2 regions of the Pseudomonas sp. NFX15 genome follow, and region 1 is predicted to be linked to the other one. Evidence: predicted binding sites of a transcription regulator. Region 1 holds the regulator's gene; the other holds the start of a gene.
What was found. Region 1 encodes FliA, which starts transcription of late flagellar genes. Its sites were predicted from a motif close to CTAAAGTTTNNNNNNNNNNNGCCGNTAA; they were not measured.
Positions count from the first base shown of each region.

Region 2: J1D76_RS17240 (methyl-accepting chemotaxis protein) is a predicted target of FliA. The motif match lies at 2,087-2,114, and genes of this name have one in related genera.

Region 1 covers NZ_JAFMPV010000020.1:66,317-71,704, reverse strand. Annotated here, with positions in the region: gene J1D76_RS20035 (chemotaxis protein CheA) at 1-429, opposite strand, end outside; gene J1D76_RS20030 (protein phosphatase CheZ) at 485-1,273, opposite strand; gene J1D76_RS20025 (chemotaxis response regulator CheY) at 1,295-1,666, opposite strand; gene fliA (RNA polymerase sigma factor FliA) at 1,834-2,574, opposite strand; gene fleN (flagellar synthesis regulator FleN) at 2,571-3,401, opposite strand; gene flhF (flagellar biosynthesis protein FlhF) at 3,519-4,847, opposite strand; gene flhA (flagellar biosynthesis protein FlhA) at 4,859-5,388, opposite strand, start outside.
Region 2 covers NZ_JAFMPV010000015.1:95,868-101,255, forward strand. Annotated here, with positions in the region: gene J1D76_RS17240 (methyl-accepting chemotaxis protein) at 52-1,941, opposite strand; gene J1D76_RS17245 (helicase HerA-like domain-containing protein) at 2,129-3,607, shown strand; gene J1D76_RS17250 (DUF721 domain-containing protein) at 3,719-4,174, opposite strand; gene secA (preprotein translocase subunit SecA) at 4,482-5,388, shown strand, end outside.

The DNA.
Region 1 (5,388 bases):
CACCTCGGCGACGGGCGCAGGCGCCACTTCGTCGGCCGATTGCGGCTCGGCCAGACGGGCCAATGCCGCGAGCAGTTCCGGTGTCGCCGCCGTGATCGGGCTGCGCTCGCGGACTTCGCTGAACATGCTGTTCACCGCATCCAGCGCTTCGAGAACCACGTCCATCAGTTCCGAGTCGACGCGACGCTCACCCTTGCGCAGGATGTCGAACACGTTCTCGGCGATGTGGCAGCACTCCACCAGCTCGTTGAGCTGGAGGAAGCCGGCGCCCCCTTTTACAGTGTGAAAACCGCGAAAAATTGCATTGAGCAGGTCCGCATCATCCGGTCGGCTTTCCAGCTCGACCAATTGCTCGGACAGTTGCTCTAGAATCTCGCCGGCCTCAACCAGGAAATCCTGAAGGATCTCTTCATCGGCGCCGAAGCTCATTAAGGGGGTGCTCCTACAGGTCTAAAAACCCAAAAAACCTGAGATTGTGAAATCTCTAAAATCCCAGGCTGGATAACAAATCGTCCACATCGTCCTGACCGGACACAACGTCTTCTCTTTTATCGGCATGAATCTGCGGACCTTCACCCTGAGAGAGATGTTTTTGTGGATCTTTTTCAGCCAGCATCGCTTCACGGTCATGCTCGATGCCCGCAAAGCGGTCCACCTGACTGGCCATGAGCACGAGCTTGAGCAGGTTGCTTTCGACTTCGGTGACCAGGGTGGTCACACGCTTGATCACCTGGCCGGTGAGGTCCTGGTAATCCTGGGCGAGCAGGATGTCGTTCAGGTTGCCCGACACCGCGCGATTGTCCTGGCTGCTGCGCACCAGGAAGCCGTCGACCCGCCGGGCCAATTCGCGAAACTCTTCAGCGCCGACTTCACGACGCATGAAGCGCTTCCAGTCCGTGCCCAAGGCCTGGGCTTCATCGGCCAGGCTGTTGACCAGCGGCGTGGCGTTTTCCACCAGGTCCATGGTGCGGTTCGCAGCGGCTTCGGTCAGCTTCACCACGTACCCCAGGCGCTCGGTGGCGTCGGTGATCTGCGACACTTCCTCGGCTTGCGGCATGTGCGGGTCAATCTGGAAATTGACGATCGCACTGTGCAACTCGCGCGTGAGCTTGCCCACTTCCTGGTACAGGCCGCGGTCACGGGTCTGGTTGAGCTCATGGATCAATTGCACGGCGTCGCCGAACTTGCCTTTTTCAAGGCTCGCGACCAATTCGACGGCGTGTTTTTTCAGGGTCGATTCAAAATCGCCCAGTGAAGATTCGTTATTGCCCATAGCTCCCCCGTGGCGCACTCATCAACCGATGCGTTCGAAAATCTTCTCGATTTTTTCTTTCAACGCCTGGGCCGTAAAGGGTTTGACCACATAGCCGTTAACGCCGGCCTGGGCCGCTTCGATGATCTGCTCGCGCTTGGCTTCAGCGGTGACCATCAACACCGGCAGGTGCTTGAGCTTTTCATCGGCGCGCACGTGGCGCAGCAGATCGATTCCGGTCATGCCAGGCATGTTCCAGTCCGTTACCAGAAAGTCGATGCTTCCGCTGTTGAGCACCGGGATGGCGGTAGTGCCATCGTCGGCCTCGACGGTGTTGGTGAACCCAAGGTCACGCAGCAGGTTCTTGATGATCCGCCGCATCGTTGAGAAGTCATCAACGATGAGGATTTTCATGTTCTTGTCCAATTCGACCTCCAAGCAGTCTTAAACGCGCCCAGCACCTGGACGCGCCATTTCAATCAATCCGGCAAAGCACTCAATGACTGTCTGGAGCACAACAGATCGCGACCGGTGTGGTTCAACACCCCATCGGCCCCGTTCGCAGTGTCCCCACACTGCCTTCAGCGCGCTCGCCACTCCCCCAAACGCCCCCGCAAACGGGCCGCGCACTGGCTGTGTAACTGGCTGACCCGCGATTCGCTGACCCCCAGGACCTCACCGATTTCCTTGAGGTTCAACTCTTCGTCGTAGTACAGCGCCAACACCAGTCGCTCACGCTCCGGCAAATTGGCAATCGCATCCGCCAGCGCCGCCTGGAAGCGTTCATCTTCCAGATCGCGTAACGGCTCGAGATGAGCACTTGCGCCATCCTCGTGCAGCCCTTCGTGTTCGCCGTCCTGCAACAGGTCGTCGAAACTGAATAAGCGGCTGCCCAGGGTGTCGTTCAAAATCCCGTAATAATCGTCGAGACTCAATTGGAGTTCGGCCGCAACTTCGTGATCTTTAGCGTCACGACCGGTTTTCGCTTCAATCGAGCGAATCGCGTCGCTGACCATGCGCGTATTGCGGTGGACCGAGCGTGGCGCCCAGTCCCCCTTGCGCACTTCATCGAGCATCGCGCCGCGGATTCGAATGCCCGCGTACGTCTCGAAACTGGCGCCTTTGCTGGCGTCATATTTGGTCGACACTTCAAGCAGGCCGATCATCCCGGCCTGGATCAGGTCTTCGACCTGGACACTGGCTGGCAAGCGTGCCAGCAAGTGGTAGGCAATGCGTTTTACCAGCGGCGCGTAACGCTCGATCAGCTCGTACTGCGCATCGCGGGCCGATTTTTTATAGAGGTTGTAACCGCTGGCTGTCATAGCACAGGCCCTGCTGTCTGTTGCACGAGACGCTCGACGAAGAACTCCAGGTGCCCACGCGGGTTGGCCGGCAAAGGCCAGGTATCGACCTTCTGCGCGATGGCCTTGAAGGCCAGCGAGCACTTGGAACGCGGGAACGCTTCGTAGACCGCACGCTGCTTCTGCACGGCCTTGCGCACGCTTTCGTCGTAGGGCACGGCGCCGACGTATTGCAGAGCGACATCGAGGAAGCGATCGGTGACCTTGGTCAACTTGGCGAACAGGTTGCGCCCTTCCTGCGGGCTCTGGGCCATGTTGGCCAGGACGCGGAAGCGGTTCATGCCATAGTCGCGGTTGAGCAACTTGATCAGGGCGTAGGCATCGGTAATCGAGGTCGGCTCGTCGCACACCACCAGCAACACTTCCTGGGCGGCACGTACGAAACTGACTACCGAGTCACCAATGCCCGCAGCGGTGTCGATCACCAATACGTCAAGGTTATCGCCGATGTCGCTGAAGGCCTGGATCAGCCCAGCGTGCTGCGCAGGGCTCAGATGAACCATGCTCTGTGTGCCGGACGCCGCCGGAACGATACGGATGCCGCCGGGCCCCTGCAGCAGTACGTCGCGCAGCTCGCAGCGGCCTTCGATCACGTCGGCCAGGGTCCGTTTGGGTGTCAGGCCCAGCAGGACGTCGACGTTTGCCAGCCCCAGGTCGGCGTCCAGCAGCATGACGCGCCGGCCAAGCTCAGCGAGGGCCAGGGACAAGTTTACAGACACGTTAGTTTTCCCGACGCCACCTTTGCCGCCGGTCACCGCGATCACCTGAACGGGATGCATGCTGCCCATATTATTTCTTTACCTTGTCTTGCATAGACGGAGGCCACATTACTGGCTGCGCGTTCGCTAACGGAACAATGCATGGCAGACCATCGATGTAGGTACAAAAACTATTCATTAATTACCTCAGCCAACCTGCTTGGTCGGACTGTGGTAGATGTCAGCGAACATGTCAGCCATGGCTTCTTCGCTGGGTTCTTCCTGCATTTGCACGCTGACGGCGCGACTGACCAACTGGTGACGGCGCGGCAGATGAAGATCATCCGGGATCCGCGGGCCGTCGGTCAGGTAGGCCACGGGTAATTCGTGACTGATGGCCAGGCTCAACACCTCGCCCAGGCTCGCCGTCTCATCCAGTTTAGTCAGGATGCAGCCAGCCAGCCCGCACCGCTTGTAACTGTGATAAGCGGCGGTTAGAACCTGTTTCTGGCTGGTGGTTGCCAGGACCAGATAATTTTTTGAACGAATGCCGCGGCCGGCCAGGCTTTCAAGCTGCATGCGCAGGGCCGGATCGCTGGCTTGCAGGCCGGCGGTATCGATCAGCACCACGCGCTTGCGCAGCAACGGCTCCAGCGCCTGGACCAGCGACTGGCCCGGATCGACGTGGGTCACCGAGACATTGAGGATACGCCCCAGGGTCTTGAGCTGCTCCTGGGCACCGATGCGGAAGCTGTCCATGCTCACCAGGGCAATGTTCTGCGCGCCGTACTTGAGCACGTAGCGCGCAGCGAGCTTGGCCAACGTGGTGGTCTTGCCCATGCCGGCAGGGCCGACCATGGCGATCACGCCGCCCTCTTCCAGCGGTTCGACTTGCGGGGTGGCGATCATGCGCGCCAGGTGCGCCAGCAGCATGCGCCAGGCCTGACGAGGCTCTTCAATGTCGGTAATCATCGCCAGCAGATCGCGCGACAACGGGCCAGACAGGCCGATGCGTTGCAGGCGACGCCAGAGGTTCGCCTGATCCGGACGGCTGCCTTGCAGCTGATTCCAGGCCAGGGAGCCGAGCTGAACTTCCATGAGTTCGCGCAGGCTGTTGAGTTCGAAGCGCATCGAGTCGAATGCACGCGGGTCAACGCCACCGGAGGTTGGCGTCGGGGCCGGTGCAGGGCGACGGGGTTCGGCGTACGTGGGTTCGATCAACGGTTCGGCAGCGGTCAATGGCAAGCCGGCGAACAACTGGCGGTTGGTGCTCTGGTCGCTCTCGCCATCGCTACGCAGGCTCAGTTCAGCCTGGGCAGTGACGATCCGCGACTGCGTCTTGCGCAGCTCGTCTTCGAGTTCCATGTTCGGCACACGCGGTGCCAGCGCCGACAACTTGTAATCCAGCGCAGCCGTCAGCTCGACGCCCCCGGCGATCCGGCGGTTGCCAATGATGGCGGCATCAGCGCCCAGCTCATCACGAACCAGCTTCATGGCCTGACGCATATCGGCGGCGAAAAAACGCTTAACTTGCATAAACCACTACCTCAGCCGTTGGGCCCTACTGTCGCAACGATGGTCACTTGCTTGTTGTCAGGGATTTCCTGGTAAGCCAACACGTGCAAACCCGGGACTGCGAGCCGGCCAAATCGCGAGAGCATCGCGCGAACCGGACCGGCCACCAACAGAATCACCGGTTGACCTTGCATCTCTTGGCGCTGCGCTGCGTCGATCAATGAGCGTTGCAGCTTCTCAGCCATGCTTGGCTCCAGCAGAACGCCCTCTTCCGAGCCTTGTCCTGCCTTTTGCAGACTATTGAGCAATATCTGTTCCAACCTTGGCTCCAGCGTGATAACTGGCAGCTCAGACTCAGTCCCTACAATGCTTTGGACGATTGCACGGGATACGCCAACCCGCACGGCAGCCACCAGCGCGGCGGTATCTTGACTCTTGGCGGCATTGTTCGCGATGGCCTCGGCAATGCTGCGGATGTCGCGTACCGGTACCTGTTCGGCCAACAGCGCCTGCAACACTTTGAGCAATTGCGACAGCGACACCACCCCCGGCACCAGCTCTT
Region 2 (5,388 bases), on a different contig from region 1:
GAATGCATATGTGTAGGAGCTGGCTTGCCCGCGAAAAGGCTCGTTCAGACGCTAGATACGGAAACTGCCTACCAGCTGCTTCAACCGCGCTGCCTGCTGCTCAAGGTCCGAGCACGCACGCAAGGTCGATTGCAGGTTTTCCACACCTTCCTGGTTCAGCGTGTTGATCTCGGTGATGTCGACGTTGATCGATTCCACCACGGCAGTCTGCTCTTCGGTCGCGGTGGCCACCGACTGGTTCATGCCGTCGATTTCGCCGATCCGCAGCGTCACGCTGTTCAGGCGTTCACCCGCCAGGTTGGCGATTTCCACGCTGTCCTGGCTGTGGCGCTGGCTGTCGCTCATGGTGCTGACCGATTCGCGGGCGCCGACCTGCAGCTCCTCGATCATGCTCTGCACCTGTTGCGCCGATTCCTGCGTGCGGTGAGCCAGGTTGCGTACTTCGTCCGCCACCACGGCAAAACCGCGACCGGCCTCACCGGCGCGAGCCGCTTCAATCGCAGCGTTGAGCGCCAGCAAGTTGGTTTGCTGGGAAATGCTGGTGATCACTTCGAGAATCTGCCCGATGTTCACCGTTTTGCTGTTCAGCGATTCGATGTTGCTGCTCGACGCGCTGAGCATGCTCGACAGTTGATTCATCGCCACGATGCTGCGATCCACCACTTGCTGGCCATCTTCGGCCAGGCTGCGGGCATCGCTGGCCTGGCTTGAGGCCTGGGCGGCATTACGGGCGATTTCCTGGGCGGCGGCGCCGAGTTGATTGATCGCGGCGGCCACGCTGCTGGTGCGCGAGGCTTGCTGGTCGGAGTTGAACATCGACGAGTTTGACGCGGCGACGACACGCAGCGCGACTTCGTTGACCTGGCCGGTGGCCGACGACACTTCGCGGATCGAGCCGTGGATGCGCTCAACGAAGCGGTTGAAGGCGGTGCCAAGGGTGCCGAATTCGTCATTGTTCTGGATGCTCAGGCGCTTAGTCAGGTCGCCTTCGCCGTCGGCAATGTCGGCCATGGCGCGGGTCATGACGTGCAGCGGCTGAATCAGGATGCGGATCAACATGCCCAGCAGGGCAATGATGATGACCACGGCAATGATGGTCGCGACCACCGCCGAGGTGCGGAATTCGCTGAGCATCGAGAAGGCTTTTTCCTTGTCGACCGACAGACCGATGTACCAGTTGACTGAAGGCAGGCCCTTGATTGGGGTAAAGCTGACGATGCGGGTTTTGCCGTCGACATCGATTTCGCTGAAACCGCTGCCAATGCGCGGGGTATCTTTCGGATACGCCTCGCTCAGGGATTTCATCACCAGCGCCTTGTCCGGATGCACCAGGATCTTGCCGTCGGCACTGACCAGGAACGCGTAGCCCATACCATCGAAGTCACGGGCGCTGAGGGTCTCGATCAGGGTTTGCAGGCTCAAGTCGCCGCCCACTACGCCAACGCTCTGGCCGGCTTTCTTCGAGGCGATCGCCATGGAAATGATCAGTTGACCGGTCGCCGCATCGATGTAGGGTTCAGTCAGGGTCGCGGTGCTGCTGCTTTCGGCGCCCTTGTACCAAGGGCGAACACGAGGGTCGAAGCCGTCGGGCATCTTCGCGTCCGGACGAATGGTGAAGTGCCCGGTGGCGTCACCCAGGTAGGAAGCCATGAAGGTCGATGTCAGGGCTTTCTGTTCAAGCAGGTTGGCGACGTTGGCTTGTTCCGGGTTGATGGCGATGTTCTGCGAGAGGTTCTCGATCAGCAGAATGCGCCCGGCCAGCCAGGTCTGGATGTTGTTGGCGGTGACGTCACCCATCTCGTTGAGATAGTTATCGAGGTCTTCGCGGAGGGCATTGCGCTGCAAATAATCGTTGTACAGCGTGAATGAGGCGAAGGCGGCAATAACAATGAGGGCGGCGGCAAGCAGGATCTTATGGCTGAAACGCAGATTTTTGTTCATGGCTTGGGGTTCCGCTAAGGTCTTAATGTCCAGCGCGTGCTTTTATAAAGGGACGCACAACGGGCAAGGTTGAAAGCAAATGAAGTTTCCGACTCTCCTTAGGGAAAATTCCGACCAGATCGTGTCTGTTGCTTTGTCGCTTTCTCTATCGGCCGTGTAGGACCAAAGATTAATCATGGGTGATCAAATGCCTGACTCAATGCAACTCGTTATCGGTGCCGATCTCGAAGGTCAGCCGATTGCCCAGGCCATGCGCCTGGCGAACCGCCACGGTTTGATCGCGGGCGCGACCGGTACCGGCAAGACCGTGACGTTGCAACGCCTGGCAGAAGCCTTCAGCGATGCTGGCGTGGGGGTGTTCGCCGCCGACATCAAGGGTGACCTGTGCGGCCTAGGCGCTGCGGGCAATCCTCAAGGCAAGATCGCCGAGCGAATTGCCGGGATGCCTTGGCTGAACCACAAGCCTCAGGCTTATCCGGTAACGTTGTGGGACGTACATGGCCAGTCGGGTCATCCTTTACGGACAACCTTGAGTGAAATGGGGCCGTTGCTGTTGGGCAGCCTGCTGGAACTGACCGACAGCCAGCAGTCGGCGTTGTACGCCGCGTTCAAGGTGGCGGACCGCGAAGGCCTGTTGTTGCTCGATCTCAAGGACCTGAAGGCGTTGCTCAATCACCTGCGGGACAACCCCCAGTTGCTGGGCGACGATGCGGCATTGATGACCACCGGGTCCAGCCAGGCATTGCTGCGACGTCTGGCGACCCTGGAACAACAGGGGGCCGAAGCCCTGTTCGGTGAGCCGGCGCTGCAACTCGAAGACATCCTCCAGCCCGCGGCGGATGGACGCGGACGCATCCATTTGCTCGACGCCAGTCGCCTGGTGCATGAGGCGCCGAAGGTCTATGCGACGTTCCTGTTGTGGTTACTGGCCGAACTGTTCGAGCAACTGCCGGAGCGCGGCGATGCCGACAAACCGTTGCTGGCGCTGTTCTTCGACGAGGCGCATTTGTTGTTCAACGGCACGCCCCAGGCCTTGCGCGATCGCTTGGAACAAGTGGTGAGGCTGATTCGGTCGAAAGGCGTGGGTGTGTATTTCGTCACCCAGTCGCCGGGTGACTTGCCGGACGACGTGTTGGCACAGCTGGGTTTGCGCATCCAGCATGGGTTGCGTGCGTTCACGTCGAAGGAACAGAAGTCCTTGCGCGCGGTGGCCGAAGGTTTTCGGCCGAATCCGGCGTTCGATACCTTGTCGGTGCTGACCGAGTTGGGTATCGGCGAAGCCCTCGTCGGCACCTTGCAGGAAAAAGGCACGCCGGAAATCGTCCAGCGGGTGCTGGTGGCACCGCCGCAATCGCGGATCGGTCCGTTGACCGATGCTGAGCGCGCAGCGTTGATTGCTGGCTCACCGCTTAAAGGGCGATATGACCAGCCAATCGATCGCGAATCAGCCTATGAAGTGCTGATGGGGCGCAAGGGACTGGCACCGGAGCCCGAAGCGCAACAGGGCAAGCAGGAACCCACTTTCACCGAACAAGCGGGAGAGTTCCTCGGCACAGCGGCGGGGAAAGCACTGAAATCAGCGATGCAACAGGCGGCAAACCAGATTGGCCGACAGTTGGTGCGCGGCTTGATGGGGTCGTTGTTGGGTGGCAACAAACGCCGATAACACATTCAAACTGTAGGAGCGGGCTTGCCCGCGAATCGGTGTGCCAGACAACATCAATGTTGAACGTCCCGCCATCTTCGCGAGCAGGCTCGCTCCCACACGAGATCAGTGTCAGGTTTTGGACTTGGCGTGCGCCGCCAGTCGTTCAAGCGCCGCCCGCAAATTCGGATCGCTGATCCCGTCGGCCGTGGCCTGGATGGTCGCGGCCGCATCCTCCGACAGATCCATGGTATGCCCGGTCGCTCCCCGCTGGACGGTCGGCGGCTGCACCTTGAACAGGATTCGCGTGAGGTTGGTAAACTCGTCGAACATTTGCAGTTGTCGCTGCAAGCGCTTTTGCTGGTAGCGCAGGCGGGTGGCCCAATGACCGTCAGTGACAATCAGCAACAAACTGCCTTCACGCCATGAAGCCACGTGGCAATGTTCGCGAGCGGCGGGTTGCAATTGGCTTTCGAGCAGACGTTGCAGATGACCCAGGCGTTGAGCGTGGCCAAGAATGGCCTTCAGCGGCTTGGCTTCGCGTAGTAGAACGGCAGGAACCTTGGCCGTAAGTGGGCGAAATGCCATGATCAGACACCTGAAGTAACAGAGGCGCCATGGTAGCAGAAAGCACTGAATGCACCCGCCCATTGCTTTTGGGGACGCTTTACCCATTAAATCAACAACTAACTTCTGCCGTGTATGACTTGAAGTTGAGCAAAACGCCCCTATTTTAAGTGAGCCCCGTCAAAGCGCTGTGCCAGCATCGTGGAATATCGCCACTTTCCTCACCATCGTTTCCGGGTAGAATGCTCGTTCGCATGCGGCCATGAGGGCTGCACGGGCGACTCACGGGGCCGCCCTCCATCCCTTTAGTGTGGAAGATCCTGCCGATATGTTTGCGCCTTTGTTAAAGAAACTTTTTGGAAGCAAGAACGAGCGTGAAGTCAAACGCATGCTCAAGACGGTGCAACTCGTCAATGCCTTCGAAGAGCAAATGGTGGCCCTTTCGGACGATCAATTGCGTGCCAAGACAAGCGAGTTCAAGGCCCGCATCGCCAAAGGGGAAACCCTCGACAAACTGCTGCCAGAAGCCTTTGCGGTCGCCCGCGAAGCCGGCAAGCGTGTCATGGGCATGCGTCACTTCGATGTCCAGCTGATCGGCGGCATGACCTTGCATGAAGGCATGATCGCGGAAATGCGTACCGGTGAAGGCAAGACCCTGGTGGCAACACTGGGCGTTTACCTCAACGCGCTGTCCGGCAATGGCGTGCACGTTGTGACGGTGAACGACTACCTGGCCCGCCGTGACGCCAACTGGATGCGCCCGCTGTATGAATTCCTCGGCCTGACGGTCGGCGTAGTCACGCCGTTCCAGCCGCCGGAAGAAAAGCGCGCCGCCTACGCCGCCGACATCACCTACGGCACCAACAACGAATTCGGTTTCGATTACCTGCGCGACAACATGGCGTTCAGCATGGAAGAAAAATTCCAGCGCGAACTCAATTTTGCCGTGATCGACGAAGTCGACTCGATCCTCATCGACGAAGCCCGTACCCCGCTGATCATCTCCGGTCAGGCCGAGGACAGCTCCAAGCTGTACATCGAGATCAACAAACTGATCCCGCGGCTTGAATTGCATATCGAAGAGGTTGAAGGCGAAGTCACCAAGGCCGGCCATTACACCGTCGACGAGAAGACCCGCCAGGTCGAGCTCAACGAAGCCGGTCACCAGTTCGTTGAAGAGTCGCTGACCTCCCTCGGCCTGCTGGCTGAAGGCGAGAGCCTGTACTCGGCGCACA